Regions from separate parts of the Oleiphilus sp. HI0117 genome, predicted to be linked through region 2. Evidence: predicted binding sites of a transcription regulator. Region 2 holds the regulator's gene; each other region holds the start of a gene.
What was found. Region 2 encodes FliA, which starts transcription of late flagellar genes. Its sites were predicted from a motif close to CTAAAGTTNNNNNNNNNNCNGCCGATA; they were not measured.
Positions count from the first base shown of each region.

Region 1: fliD (flagellar filament capping protein FliD) is a predicted target of FliA. The motif match lies at 1,519-1,545, and genes of this name have one in related genera.
Region 3: A3757_RS04040 (DUF5610 domain-containing protein) is a predicted target of FliA. The motif match lies at 2,574-2,600, and genes of this name have one in related genera.

Region 1 covers NZ_LWGA01001502.1:268-4,556, reverse strand. The annotation lists partial or broken gene A3757_RS24800 (flagellin) at 1-987, shown strand, start outside; gene A3757_RS24795 (flagellar protein FlaG) at 1,073-1,468, shown strand; gene fliD (flagellar filament capping protein FliD) at 1,697-3,688, shown strand; gene fliS (flagellar export chaperone FliS) at 3,736-4,131, shown strand; partial or broken gene rdgC (recombination-associated protein RdgC) at 4,240-4,289, opposite strand, start outside.
Region 2 covers NZ_LWGA01000880.1:2,075-6,363, forward strand. The annotation lists gene A3757_RS15415 (chemotaxis protein CheA) at 1-807, opposite strand, end outside; gene A3757_RS15420 (protein phosphatase CheZ) at 821-1,648, opposite strand; gene cheY (chemotaxis response regulator CheY) at 1,617-2,003, opposite strand; gene A3757_RS15430 (RNA polymerase sigma factor FliA) at 2,249-2,959, opposite strand; gene A3757_RS15435 (MinD/ParA family protein) at 2,989-3,810, opposite strand; partial or broken gene A3757_RS15440 (hypothetical protein) at 3,992-4,289, opposite strand, start outside.
Region 3 covers NZ_LWGA01000325.1:6,272-10,560, forward strand. The annotation lists gene lptG (LPS export ABC transporter permease LptG) at 1-454, shown strand, start outside; gene A3757_RS04030 (DUF6160 family protein) at 733-1,929, shown strand; gene A3757_RS04035 (RDD family protein) at 2,014-2,496, opposite strand; gene A3757_RS04040 (DUF5610 domain-containing protein) at 2,638-3,984, shown strand; partial or broken gene A3757_RS04045 (LysM peptidoglycan-binding domain-containing protein) at 4,037-4,289, opposite strand, start outside.

The sequences.
Region 1 (4,289 bases), on a different contig from region 2:
GTATCTAAAGATGGTAGTGATATTGAGATTACTAGTAATACGGGTGCTTCGCTTGAGAATGCTGGCTTAGAAGTGGGTTCTTATAGTGGTTCAAAAGCAACTGCTGTGAGTGATACCTTGGGTGGTACGGCGCTTACTGCTGGTGACTTGGTAATTAATGGTACAGCGGTTGGTGCTACATTCTCCTCTTTTGATAATGCGTCGACGGCAAATAAAGATGCGAGTGCGATTTCAGTTGCATCAGCAATTAACTTGGTTTCAGATCAAACTGGTGTGACTGCGACTGCGAATACCACGCAGGTGACCTCATCTGATGTTTCTGCGGATACTGCTGGTAATGCGACGGTCAATGGCGTGTCTATTAGTTTTGCCGCTGGTACGACTGGCACGACCTCTGAGCAGGTGTCTTTAGCGGTTGATGCGATTAACGCTAAGACGGCTCAGACAGGTGTTACTGCTAAAATTGTTGACGACAACCAGTACGAGTTGTTGGCTGAAGATGGTCGAAATATTGTTGTTGGTTCGGGTACAAACTTCGGTGCTGCGGATGCTACTACTTTTGGTACGGTTAAGTTAGAGTCTGGTGGTCCTATTGAAATTAGTACTCAGGATCCTACGGCGATTAGCAACTCAGGCTTTGAGGTCGGTACATATGGTGGCTCTCAAGATGGTCAGCAGCTGAAGGATATCGATATCAGTACCGCAGCAGGTGCTGAAGACGCGATAACTGCAATTGATAACGCGATCAACCAGGTTGCAAGAGAGCAAGCGAAATTGGGTGCGATTCAAAACAGATTCGAAAACACAATTTCTAACAACGCGGTAAACAGTGAAAACCTATCAGCTGCAAACTCTCGAATCAGAGATGCTGACTTCGCGACTGAAACTGCAGCGCTATCTAGAGCTCAGGTTCTTCAGCAGGCAGGTATTTCAGTATTGTCGCAAGCGAATGCTAGACCTCAGCAGGTTCTATCGCTTCTACAGTAATAAGTACTTAGTAATATGAACGTTGCCGGCTTTAGCGTGAGTTAAAGTCGGCTTACGCAGTTAAAAAAGATATGTGAGGTGAATTATGAGCGACATGAAAATGAGTGGTGTAGGCCAGCCAGTTAAGCTGGCTGCTGCATCGTCTGCTCAAAAGGCACAGCGCAGTTCTTCTGTTGACTTTAAAGATGGTGCGAGTGCAAAGCCGGTTGCGCAAGGTGTAGAAGAAAAGCCTAGCCTTAAGCCAGCGGAGCAAGCGCAAGAAAAGGTTGAGCAGGCTGTAACAAAGTTGAATGACTATGTGCAGTCGGTGCAAAGAAATTTGCAGTTTAATCTCGATGATCAGTCAGGGAAAACGATTATAACAGTGGTTGATAAGCAGACCTCTGAAGTAGTTAGGCAGATTCCTGATGATGTTGCTTTGAAGTTGGCTCAAGACTTGCATCAAGATGAACCGTTAAGTTTATTTAAAGCTAAAGTGTAGTTTTTGGCTAAAATAGCGGCAATGGTTTACATTCTTTTACAACACGGGAGTTAAACTTCCCGTGTTGCCTGCCGATACTATTTATAGGCAGGGTTCAATAACGCTGTTAAGCTGTTTACCCTTTAGTATTCGTTAATCACTAAAATATTGAAAGCAAGAAAATATCGGCTTTCGCGCTATATCTGATATAGAGCACTTTTGGTGATTACAGGTGAGTAGGTGGATGTTATGGCCAGTGTATCTTCAGTCGGAATAGGCTCGGGTGTTCTAACTAGCGAGTTAATAGAGAATCTCGCTAGTGCGGAGCGTGCTCCGGTCGAGGCTCGTCTGGACAGTCAAGAAGCTGACGTAAATGCTGAACTGTCAATTTTTGGTCAAATAAAGTCCGCTATTACAGATCTTCGCCTACCTTCGCGTACACTGGCAAATCCTGAGTTATTCGAATCAAAAACGGTTTCTTCTGGGAACTCTGCATTCTCTGCAGTGGTAGACTCCAATGATGCAACTCCATCAGTTCATACGCTTGAAGTTACCGCTTTAGCAGTCTCTCAAACGCTTACTTCTACTGAGTTTAATGACTCCGATACAACAGCGATTGGTGAAGGCTCTTTAACGATAGTGGTTGATGGAAAAACGACTAACGTTACTATCGATAATAGTAATAATACGCTTGATGGTATTGCTGCAGCGATCAATTCTGAATCTGATGTAGGCATGACGGCTTCAGTTCTTTACACGGGAACTGGCTATAAGCTTGTATTCAATGCCGATGAAACGGGTCTGGATAAAACGATCGATATTTCTGTTTCGGACACCGGTGATGCAAGTAACACAGATGCAAATGGTCTTTCTCGACTCGCCTACACCGCGGGAGCGACTAACTTAATACAGAGTCAACCAGCCGCGGATGCATCATTCAAATTGAATGGTGTACCGATCACGCGCTCAAGTAATGAGATTTATGACGCTATTCCAGGTTTAACCCTGACCCTGAGTGGCACAAATGATGGTTCGCCAGCCGCTTTATCTGTTCAAAATGATCACACTGCTGTGGTCGAGAAAGTTTCAGAATTTGTAGAGAAGTTTAATGCTCTACAGACTTTGGTGAACGACAATAGTGAGTTTGACCCTAGTGGTGGGGCTGAAGCGGGCATTTTGCTTGGTGACTCGACAACTCGAAGTATGATGAATCAGGTACGACGCGTATTGGGTTCGACGGTTGGTGGTTTGGAAAATGCAAATGTCCGTAGTTTGGCAGATATTGGTATTACGACAGATTATCAAACTGGTTTGCTAAGCCTAAATGAAGACACTCTTAGTGATCAGCTTGATTCGCACCCAGATGATGTTTCGGCTTTGTTCAGTGATCAAGGGCGAGCCAGCGATGCTCAAGTAAGCTTTGGTACTGCAAGTATCAACACTAAGCCGGGCAGTTATGATATTAACATAACGACTGCTGCGACAAGAGGAGAGCTATCGGGCGCTGTAAGTTTAGGTGCTAGTACAACTATTGATGCAAATAATGATGAATTCACCATTAGTATTGATGGTACTGAAAGTGGTTCAATCACGCTTGATGCAGGTAGCTATACGCAGACTCAATTAGCTGCCGAGATTCAATCTAAAATCAATGCAGATTCAACGCTTAGTGCTGCTGGAAAGTCAGTAACGGTTAGTCTAGACGGCTCTAACCAGTTGGTAATTAATTCAAATGTTTATGGTGCGGCGTCTACGGTAGAGATAACAGCTGTTGATACTAATACAGTAGCTCAGCTTGGTCTGAGTATTGCTGCGGGCGTTGATGGCGTCGATGTTGAGGGTACTATCAACGGTGCTGTGGCGACAGGGTCAGGGCAGGTGTTAACCGCTGCTGTTGGTGATGACTCTGAAGGTATTAGAATTACTGTTGGCGGATCATCTACGGGCGACCGTGGAACGGTTACTTATATTGAGGGGGTTGGCGAGCAGTTAGTAGACTTGATTACTAATATGGTATCGCTTGAAGGTTCGCTCACTACTAAGAATGATACGCTGGCTAAAGAGCTAGCCTTGATTGCAGAGCAGCGTACTGCGCTTGATGAAAGAATAGAGTCAGTTACTGCGCGTTTAGCTAGGCAGTTTACCGCAGCTGATATCGCGGTTTCCAAGTTAAATAGTACGATGGATTTTATAAAGGCGCAGCTAGATGCGCTTTCAGGTTCAAGTTCAAGTGAAAAATAAGAGAAGTAGCTGGGGAAATTACACCTCGGTAATCGTAGGAGAATAATATGAATGCATTACATCAGTATCAGTCGGTTAATGCGCAGACAAGTGTTGTCGATGTTGACCGTCACCAATTAATTCAGCTTTTATTTGATGGTGCTGTTGAGCGCATTAATATGGCTAAGGCGCGTATTGCTGCGAGTGACTTTGAAGGCAAGAATCGTTTGATTAACAAGTCGATAGAGATTATATCGGGTTTGCGTAGCTTTCTGGATTTAGATAAGGGGCAGGAGGTTGCGCAAAATTTATTTGATCTTTATGTCTACTGTGAGCATCGATTGTTTGAAGCGAATGTCAAAAACGATCTGGAAATGTTGGAAGAGGTGCTTTCTCACTTGAAGAAGATTCAAGGTGCCTGGTCTGGTATTCGTCAGGAAGTTATTGAAAAGGGTATTCTCTAGAGGCTTGTTCGCAAGTCTAGAGTGCTTTTTTGCTTATTGCTTTTACATAAGAGATTGAATAGCGGCTATTGATTGCCGCTATTTCTATGTACTCAGCGTTGCCGACAGTTAGTTCGATTCTTCGATCACGGCGCTGGTATCTTCACCGCCGAATGCTT
Region 2 (4,289 bases):
GCTATTGAACTGACCTTCACCATGCAAGTCATCCAATAGTTTTTCAAATTCTTCTTCGCTTATATCACCCGACTCTGGCGAGCTGCTCGTGTCGCCACCCGCAGCCGGTTCTTCAAAAAATAAATCCGCCGAGGAGCTGTCTGGTGAAGCTGAGGCACCAGCACTTTCGCTGACACCAACAGGAGCACCGGAACCGTGTAGCTCATCTAACAAGTTTTCGAATTCGTCATCGGTAATTTCGTCAGATTCTTGTTCGGATGCCGCTGGTGCACTCCCTTTACCCGCATCATCATCTAATGCATCCAAGAGCTGTTCAAACTCATCATCAGTAATATCAGCCTCTTCAGCAGAGGCTTCTGCAGCAACCGGCTCCGGTGTTGGTTCAACAGCTGCAGGTTCAGCAGCAGGCGCAGCGTCAGCAGGTTTCGCAAAACGTTCTAAGTCACTTAAAAGCTGTGGGTCAGCTGGGGTTGGATCTTGGCCATCTCTGACTTCACTGAACATTTCGTTTACAGAGTCTAACGCACGTAAAACGACATCCATTAAGTCAGCATCAAGACTTCGCTTACCATTTCGCAGAATATCGAACACGTTTTCTGCAATATGACAACACTTGACCAGTGCATCCAACTGTAAAAAGCCTGCTCCACCCTTTACAGTGTGAAACCCTCTAAAAATTGCGTTTAGCAAATCTTTATCGTCTGGATTTTGCTCTAGATCAACCAGTTGCTCTGAAAGAAGCTCGAGTATCTCTCCAGACTCTACAAGAAAGTCCTGAAGTATCTCATCATCCGCTTCAAACCCCATCTTCTACGCCCCTTTAAAATCCTAGACTGGACAGCAAATCATCCACATCATCCTGGCCAGAAACAACGTCTTCGCGTTGCTCTGCATGGAGTTGTGGACCTTCACCCTCAATGCCTGTTTCTTGTTTTTCTACTTCGTGGACTGTTCCTGTAATCTGGTCAACCTTACCGGCCATTCTGACCAAATTAACAAGATTCTCTTCAACATCTTTAACCAATCCGGTGACTCGTTGAATCACTTGACCAGTTAAGTCTTGGAAAGACTGCGCTAACAGTATTTGCGTGAGATTATCATTTACTTTATCTGAATCCTCACACAACTTTCCAAGGAAAGTTCCCATTGTGGCTGTCAGCGTTCTAAACTCATCAGGTTTCATTTCCTTACGCTGTAAGCGAGACCAATCCATCTTGAGTTTTTTCGCTTCCTGGCTGATTCCTGAAGCATAAGGCATGGTTTCTTCGACAAGATCCAAGGTCTTGTTTGCAGCCTTATTGGTCATATCAACCACATACGCGAGTCGGTCGGACGCATCCTCTATAGTAGACAGGTCATCTTTAGCCGTCTCACTGGAAGCATCGATGTGAAAGTTCCGAATTGACTCGTGTAGCGACCGAGTTAAGCGACCGACTTCTTGGTACAGAGTTTTATCCCGAGTCTCATTTAACTCAGAAATAATACCTAACGCCCCCGACAAGTCTCCTTTGTCAATTCGCTCCTTCAACTCATTAGCCTGAGCCTTCAAAGTCTGCTCAAAACCGCTTAGAGGTTCGCTATTTATTAGCTTTGCGTCAGTCATGAATCGCTCAGCCTTAGGAATCGATACGTTCGAAGATTTTCTCAATCTTCTCTTTTAAAACAGCTGCGGTAAATGGCTTAACGACATAACCGTTCACACCTGCTTGCGCGGCAGCAACTATCTGATCTCGTTTAGCCTCAGCCGTTACCATTAGCACAGGAAGACTTTTGAGGTTATCGTCAGAACGAACATGCTGAAGCAACTCAATACCAGTCATCCCAGGCATATTCCAGTCAGTCACCAGAAAGTCATACTTACCTGTTTGAAGCATTGGTAAGGCAGTACTACCATCGTCAGCTTCATCAGTATTAGTAAACCCTAGGTCACGCAATAGGTTCTTAATAATTCGTCTCATTGTAGAAAAATCATCTACTACGAGAATTTTCATATCTTTATTCAAGTCGACCTCCACTCATGTCGATACCCGAAATTACATTTTAATACCTAAAAACAAGTCTAGTCGGTGTTCTTAGGCTAGCCAGTTTTTTTTGATATTTGTTTCACTTATCGGCACATTTCTTAACAACTATATAAAATCAAGCCAATTTATTAATTTTATTCGCTTTATTTTCCCCTTACATGGGGGACAAACTTTGAGAAAAGAGGTCTAAGCAAATAGTTCGATCAGGCTAAGACAAACTGCAATCAGGTACGCCAATCACTCATTCTAGCTTTCAAACGCATCGCTGCTTGAGAATGTATTTGACTTACTCGAGACTCACTAACAGAGAGCACCAAACCAATTTCTTTAAGATTCAACTCTTCTTCATAATATAAAGACAAAACCATTTTTTCACGCTCAGGGAGAACATCAATCTCTTTGGCCAAAGCTCGACGAAAGGCATCATTCTGAACATCCGTCGCGGGCGTGTAATTCTCGGACAAATACTCTTCACTAGAAACGTCACCTGACTCACTTAGCTCTTCAAAGCTAAATAACTTGCCACTAGCGCTGTCTTTCAAGCAAGCAAAGTATTCCTCAAGCGTCATACCTAACTCTGAGGCAACCTCGCCATCCTGCGCATCACGACCCTCTCTATCTTCAATAGCCTTGATCGCTTCACTTATCTTTCTTGCATTCCGATGAACAGACCTTGGCACCCAGTCTCCCCGGCGCACCTCATCCATCATCGAACCACGAATTCTAATGCCCGCATAAGTTTCAAAGGACGCACCTTTAGAAGCTTCATACTTCCTGGAAGCCTCTAATAACCCGATCATACCAGCCTGAATTAAATCATCGACCTGAACGCTAGACGGTAGACGAGATATCAAATGATGCGCAATTTTTTTGACTAAAGGCGCATGAGACCGAATCAAATCATCGGCACGTTTTACTTGAGCGTCTGTATACATCAGCCTATGACACCGGAACTAAACACGTTCTAGTTTGAGGTAGCCTGAACCAGGCGCTCAACAAAGAACTCCAAATGACCTTTTGGAGAAGAAGGCAGTGGCCAGCTATCCGCTTTTTGGGCAAGCGTCTTATATGCCAACGATGCTTTTGCACGAGGATACACATCAGAAACAGCCCGTTGACGCTGCACTGCTTTTTTCACCGACTCATCGAAAGGGATTGACCCAACATACTGCAGAGCAACATCGAGAAATCTCTCAGTAACGTGAGCAAGCTTGGAATAGAGGTGGCGCCCCTCTTCCTGCGTTTTAACCATATTCGCCAGTACACGAAAACGGTACATATCGTAATCGCGATTTAACAATTTAATTAGCGCATATGAATCGGTAATCGATGTAGGCTCATCACATACGACAACAATAACTTCTTGCGCAGCCCTAAGAAACGAAACAACACCATCGGATATACCTGCTGCGGTATCAATAATCAGGACATCGAGATCTTCAGAAATTTCACTAAAGGCATTAATTAAACCGGCATGTTCCATTGGATTCAAAGAAACCATTTTTTGCGTACCAGATGAAGCTGGTACTACTTTTATTCCTTTGGGCCCATCAACCAAAACGTCACGCAGAGAACATTCGCCACTTATCACATCCGCTATATTGCTTTTAGAGGTGATACCTAACAAAACATCAACATTAGCCAAACCTAAATCGGCATCTAAAAGTACAACACGACGCCCCATCTCAGCGAGCATAATCGAAAGGTTAATAGACACATTACTTTTGCCCACACCACCTTTACCGCCAGTTACCGCGATTACCTGAACCGGATTAGAATTCGCCATACTGGTGAAAATCCCCTTTTATACATCTAATTATTTTTCGCACTTCAGTTTATTCAACCATATTGAGATCTTCGTGATACTGAAACATTGACCGTATTTTCAGTGTATACTGCATAATCTTGCTACATTCAGCTCTATATTTTAATCAACGCTAATAAGAGTTTAGCAGATATGATTAAGTTTACGCAGAATGAGAGAATATTTGATCTAAAACACCTTCATGCTCTTGGGCGCTGATTGTTACCCATCGCTCCGAACTATTCAATAAAGATTCAGCTCTCGAGAGGATTTCTTTTTGCCTAAACACATGAATATCCTCAGGAACTCGCTGACCGTCAGTAAAATAACTGGCTTTGAGACGCGTATCGATAAGAAAGCTCATCACCTCACCCAGGCTAACAGCTTCATCAACCTTAGTAATAATGGCGCCTGACAAGCCTACCATTTTGTAGTGATGGTAATTTGAACACATCACCTGA
Region 3 (4,289 bases), on a different contig from region 2:
TATTGAAACAAGCTTTAAAGGGGCGCGCACTTACGTCAATCATTTCCCAACTAAAACTTGGCAAACAGACTTGTCTCCCTCGGTGCTTAGTGTGTTGGTTGTGTCATCCGACGACTTATCTATATCGGGTTTATATACTTATTCTCAATATCTTGAAGCTCAGGACTTAAACTCTGACGCTTATATGATGTCATTTTGGAAGAAAGCGTTTCAGCCAATTTCAACGGCAGTATTGGTCTTGGTGGCAATATCGTTCGTATTTGGGCCTCTTAGGTCTGTCACGATGGGGTTTAGGGTGTTTTCAGGGGTAGTGGTTGGACTGTTGTTCAAGTATGCACAAGACCTGTTAGGGCCGAGTGCAATTGTGTTTGGTTTTAATCCAATCTATGCGACTGTTATTCCTATTTCGGTATGTTTGGTAGCAGGGATATTCCTTTTGCGAAGGGCACGTTGAGCTGGAGTGAGAGCAGTGTCTCACACAGACTTTCCATGATTGAACCAGGTTGTTAATTCGCGTATTATTCAAGCAGCAACTAGACTGGATAAAATGCGTATGTAGTAGTCCTTGGGTCAAGGGTGGATTGTAGGACCTTGGCACAGGTTTGTGTATGCATGGATGCGGGCTGTATTTAAGAAAGAAAGGGGCGCCTAACGGTACAAAGTCTATATATCCCGATTGGACTAAAATAGAGCTGAAGGCCGGCACAATAAAAAAAGTAGGAGAATACAATAATGAAAGGCTTGAAGAGGTTGGCTTTGGTGACGGCAGTTTCTGCTTTGTCATCAAATGTGATGGCCGAAGTCCAAATGCTTGATGAAGATAGTCTACAAGACGTCACGGGTCAGGCAGGTCTTACTCTTGATGTAGAAAGTCAGTGGGAGATCGGAGAGTTCGCATATCACGATGCAGGCTATTTGTTGATTCAAGGTATCCGTATGGGTGGTAACTCGTTGGGTAATGGTACGGGCTCTGCAGGTACGATGCTTGACAACTTACGGCTTGAGATTGACATCGCCGGTGATGGTACCGACGGTGATAATGAGCTTGCATATGGTTTTTCCAATATGCGTGATATTGCTCAGATGTATGTAAATGATGGGAATACTGATACGACGTTTGTTAGTGTTGCAAACGGTATTGACTCAACTCGTGATAACGCTGTAATTGACGATAAGCGCACATATGGTGATGGTGATTTGGTAATCCATTTTGACTTTACTGATGGCTGGGCTTCAGAAGGCGGTATCGATCAGTATAGAGCTGACGGTAGATTTGGATTAGACGATTTTCATACTGCAGAGCTAGTCCTAGAGCATGCTGTCGACTTTCGTCTTGAAATCGATGCAATTGGCTTGGCAAGTTCAAGTTATGAGCTAGGTTCTGCTGGTCTAGATACTGATGGTCAGGGTCCCGACCAAGGTGCTGCTGGTACAACTACCTTGATTAGTCAATTAGGTATCCAGGGTTACTTAGGTCCTGATGACTTACATCTTGAGAACAATGGTAACGGCTTTGATGGATCTGGACCTCTAGGTGGTAATACGGGTAAGGCTGACTCCAAAATATACTGGGGTCGTTACTTTAAGATTACAGATCTGGATGTATATATTGATATTGCCGGTGTTCAGATTTCTGACATGGAAATTCACAATGAGCGTGGCGATTTGACAGGTTTGGATGGCACTTCATCATTTAGTTTTGCGCACTCTATTCGTGAAATCTATGCAGTTAAAGATGCTGTTTTAAATATAGATGGTCTGCTTGCTGGTAGTAATCCTTTTGTGGATGGTATTGCAATCAATACGCGCTTCAAGGGTGATATTGATATCCACTCTATCTCATTCGGCGATACTGGTGAGTCAATCGGTCAGTTGTTTATTACTGATATGGAGTCGACTACAAACTGGATTATCTCTGCTCACGATTAATTTTTTGTTTGTTGTCTAAAAAGCTCTCGATTATGTCGAGAGCTTTTTTTTGACCTGAGAAAGCTGGTTTGACTTATTTAGAGTCTAGCTGCGCTTTGGAATTCGTATAACTTTGCTTTCAGATGCGATGCATTGCCAGGTTCGATTTTTCTTATCGATGAATACCCAAAGGTAGCCAAGACCGAATGCGGCAATGGAAACTCCGGCGACAAAGAACCTGACAAGGGCTTGGTTCCAGCTGATTGATGTGTTGTCCTCATTTTGTATGCGTAAATGCCAAACCTGCATTCCAAGGGTTTGTCCGGTTTTAGTCCAGAAATAACCAAAAAACAGAAATAGGGAAATAAAAAGCGTTGAGGATAGTAGTGGGTCCTTAAGCGATTGGCCTGACTCATTAATTTGCTTGTACTCTTCGGCACCAATAAGGCTATGGCTAATCGCCATATAGATCATGGTGATGGTCATGGTGAGAGCTATGCATAAGATACTGTCATAAAAAAACGCAAGAAGTCGCCGAAGGAGTGTGGCGGGCATGTATTGGTCGCTTGGTTCGGGGAATTTATTCATAGTAATCGCATTAAGTTGGTGAATTGCGTGGAATATAACAGATTCTTGCTTTAGATGTCTTTTCTATAAAAGAATGCCTAAAGAAAATCTTTTTGCGGACGGTAATAGCTATGAGGTCAACCGGATTTTAGAGGGTTTTGTATGAACGCATTAGATAACATTGACAAGCTAAACGATGGTGGGCTGTCGCGGCACCGCTCGCTAGATGCCAGTAAGATAGCTGAAAGCACTGGCTCTGCAAAGCTAAGTGCAAGTATGCAAACAAGCGTTGAAACTCAGCTTTTAGAAGCCGGTACCGATAGTGGAAGGAGAATTTTCTCCCGCTCGATAGAGACAAACTTTAGTTTCAATATTACTATCGAAAAACCTCAGTTTGAGTTTAAAGTGCCTTCTCCATCAGATGTGGCTCATACTGTGCTCGGTTTTGTCGAACGCCGAATTGAAAGCGAGCTCAGAAACGGGGCGGATGAGTCGAGAATTGGTGACTTATTAAGTCAGGCTCGAAAAGGGATTGAGGCGGGCTTTTCATCCGCTAAAGAAGATATCAGCGCATTGGGTTTGATGGATGAAAAGCTTGAGGAGGAAATAGCTCAGTCTCGACATTTGGTTGATGAGGGGGTAGATGATATTGAAGGAAAACATCTGAGTGCTGCAGATGGCTTAGCTGAAGGGAGCAAGCAGAGCGCTAGAAATGAAGTTGCGGCTTCGACTAACACTCCTGTAGATACTGAGGCTAAAACCTCCCAGCAAGCTTTAAATGTTTACGAGTTTTTTACGCCAGAGAAAGTCAATGAACAACAGCTTAAGCCAGAGTCTTTCGAGGCTGTTTCCAAGTACAAATATGCAAGTCATGATAGTACCGAGTTTTCCTTAACGACCAGGGATGGCGATAAAGTCTCGATTCGTTTGAGTGATACATTTGCCTCTATTTACCAGTCTTCGGGAAACTCTCTAGGCGTGGCTGTGTCCGGCGATAAGTCGTTTGAATATAGTGTCGAAGGGGAGCTGGATGAATCGGAGCTTACGGCAATTAACGAGCTATTGTCGCAGCTAGGTAATGTAACGGAATTATTTTTTCAAGACCGCTTTCAGGATGCATTTGAATCAGCGATGAGTGTAGGGTTTGATTCCAGCGAAATTGCATCCTTTTCCTTAGACTTGTCCAAGACTGTAGCGGAAGAGTTAAGAACTTATGGTGCACCTTCTAGTTCACAAGAAGGTCGAACGAATGACTTATCAAACCTAAAGCGGTATCAACCTATTGTAGATATGGTTAATCACTTTAATCAGATGAATGATTCAATGGGAGTGTTTGAATCTCCGCGCGACTCAATGGTCAGCTTGATTCGTGAAACGCTTGAAAGAGTGAAAGATATGATGAGTGAATTAAGTGAAAATAGCGCTGACGCTGATAAGTCTATGATTCCAGTAGATAAGGTAACTGTTTCCCACTTTATCGAATTTAGTGAGTACTTATTGTCTGAATGATTTTAGAGGTGGCTTCCTAGGTTAAAATAAATTCTAGCCTCGGTAACGGGGCCTAAGTAGCTGTTATGTCTACGTAGATGGTTAGCTTCTGTCCTGGCTGTAGATATTTTTTCTTGTTTAGCTTGTTCCAGCTTACTAGGTCATTAATCGTTACGCTGAACTTACTTGCGATGCGAGCGAGCGAGTCACCTTTTCTTACTCGATAGCCAATCTTTCTGATCATTTGCCTTTTATCTCTAAAAGACGGTAGCGGCATGCTTGCTTTACCTACATCCTTAAGTGACCAGATAATTAATTCCTGACCT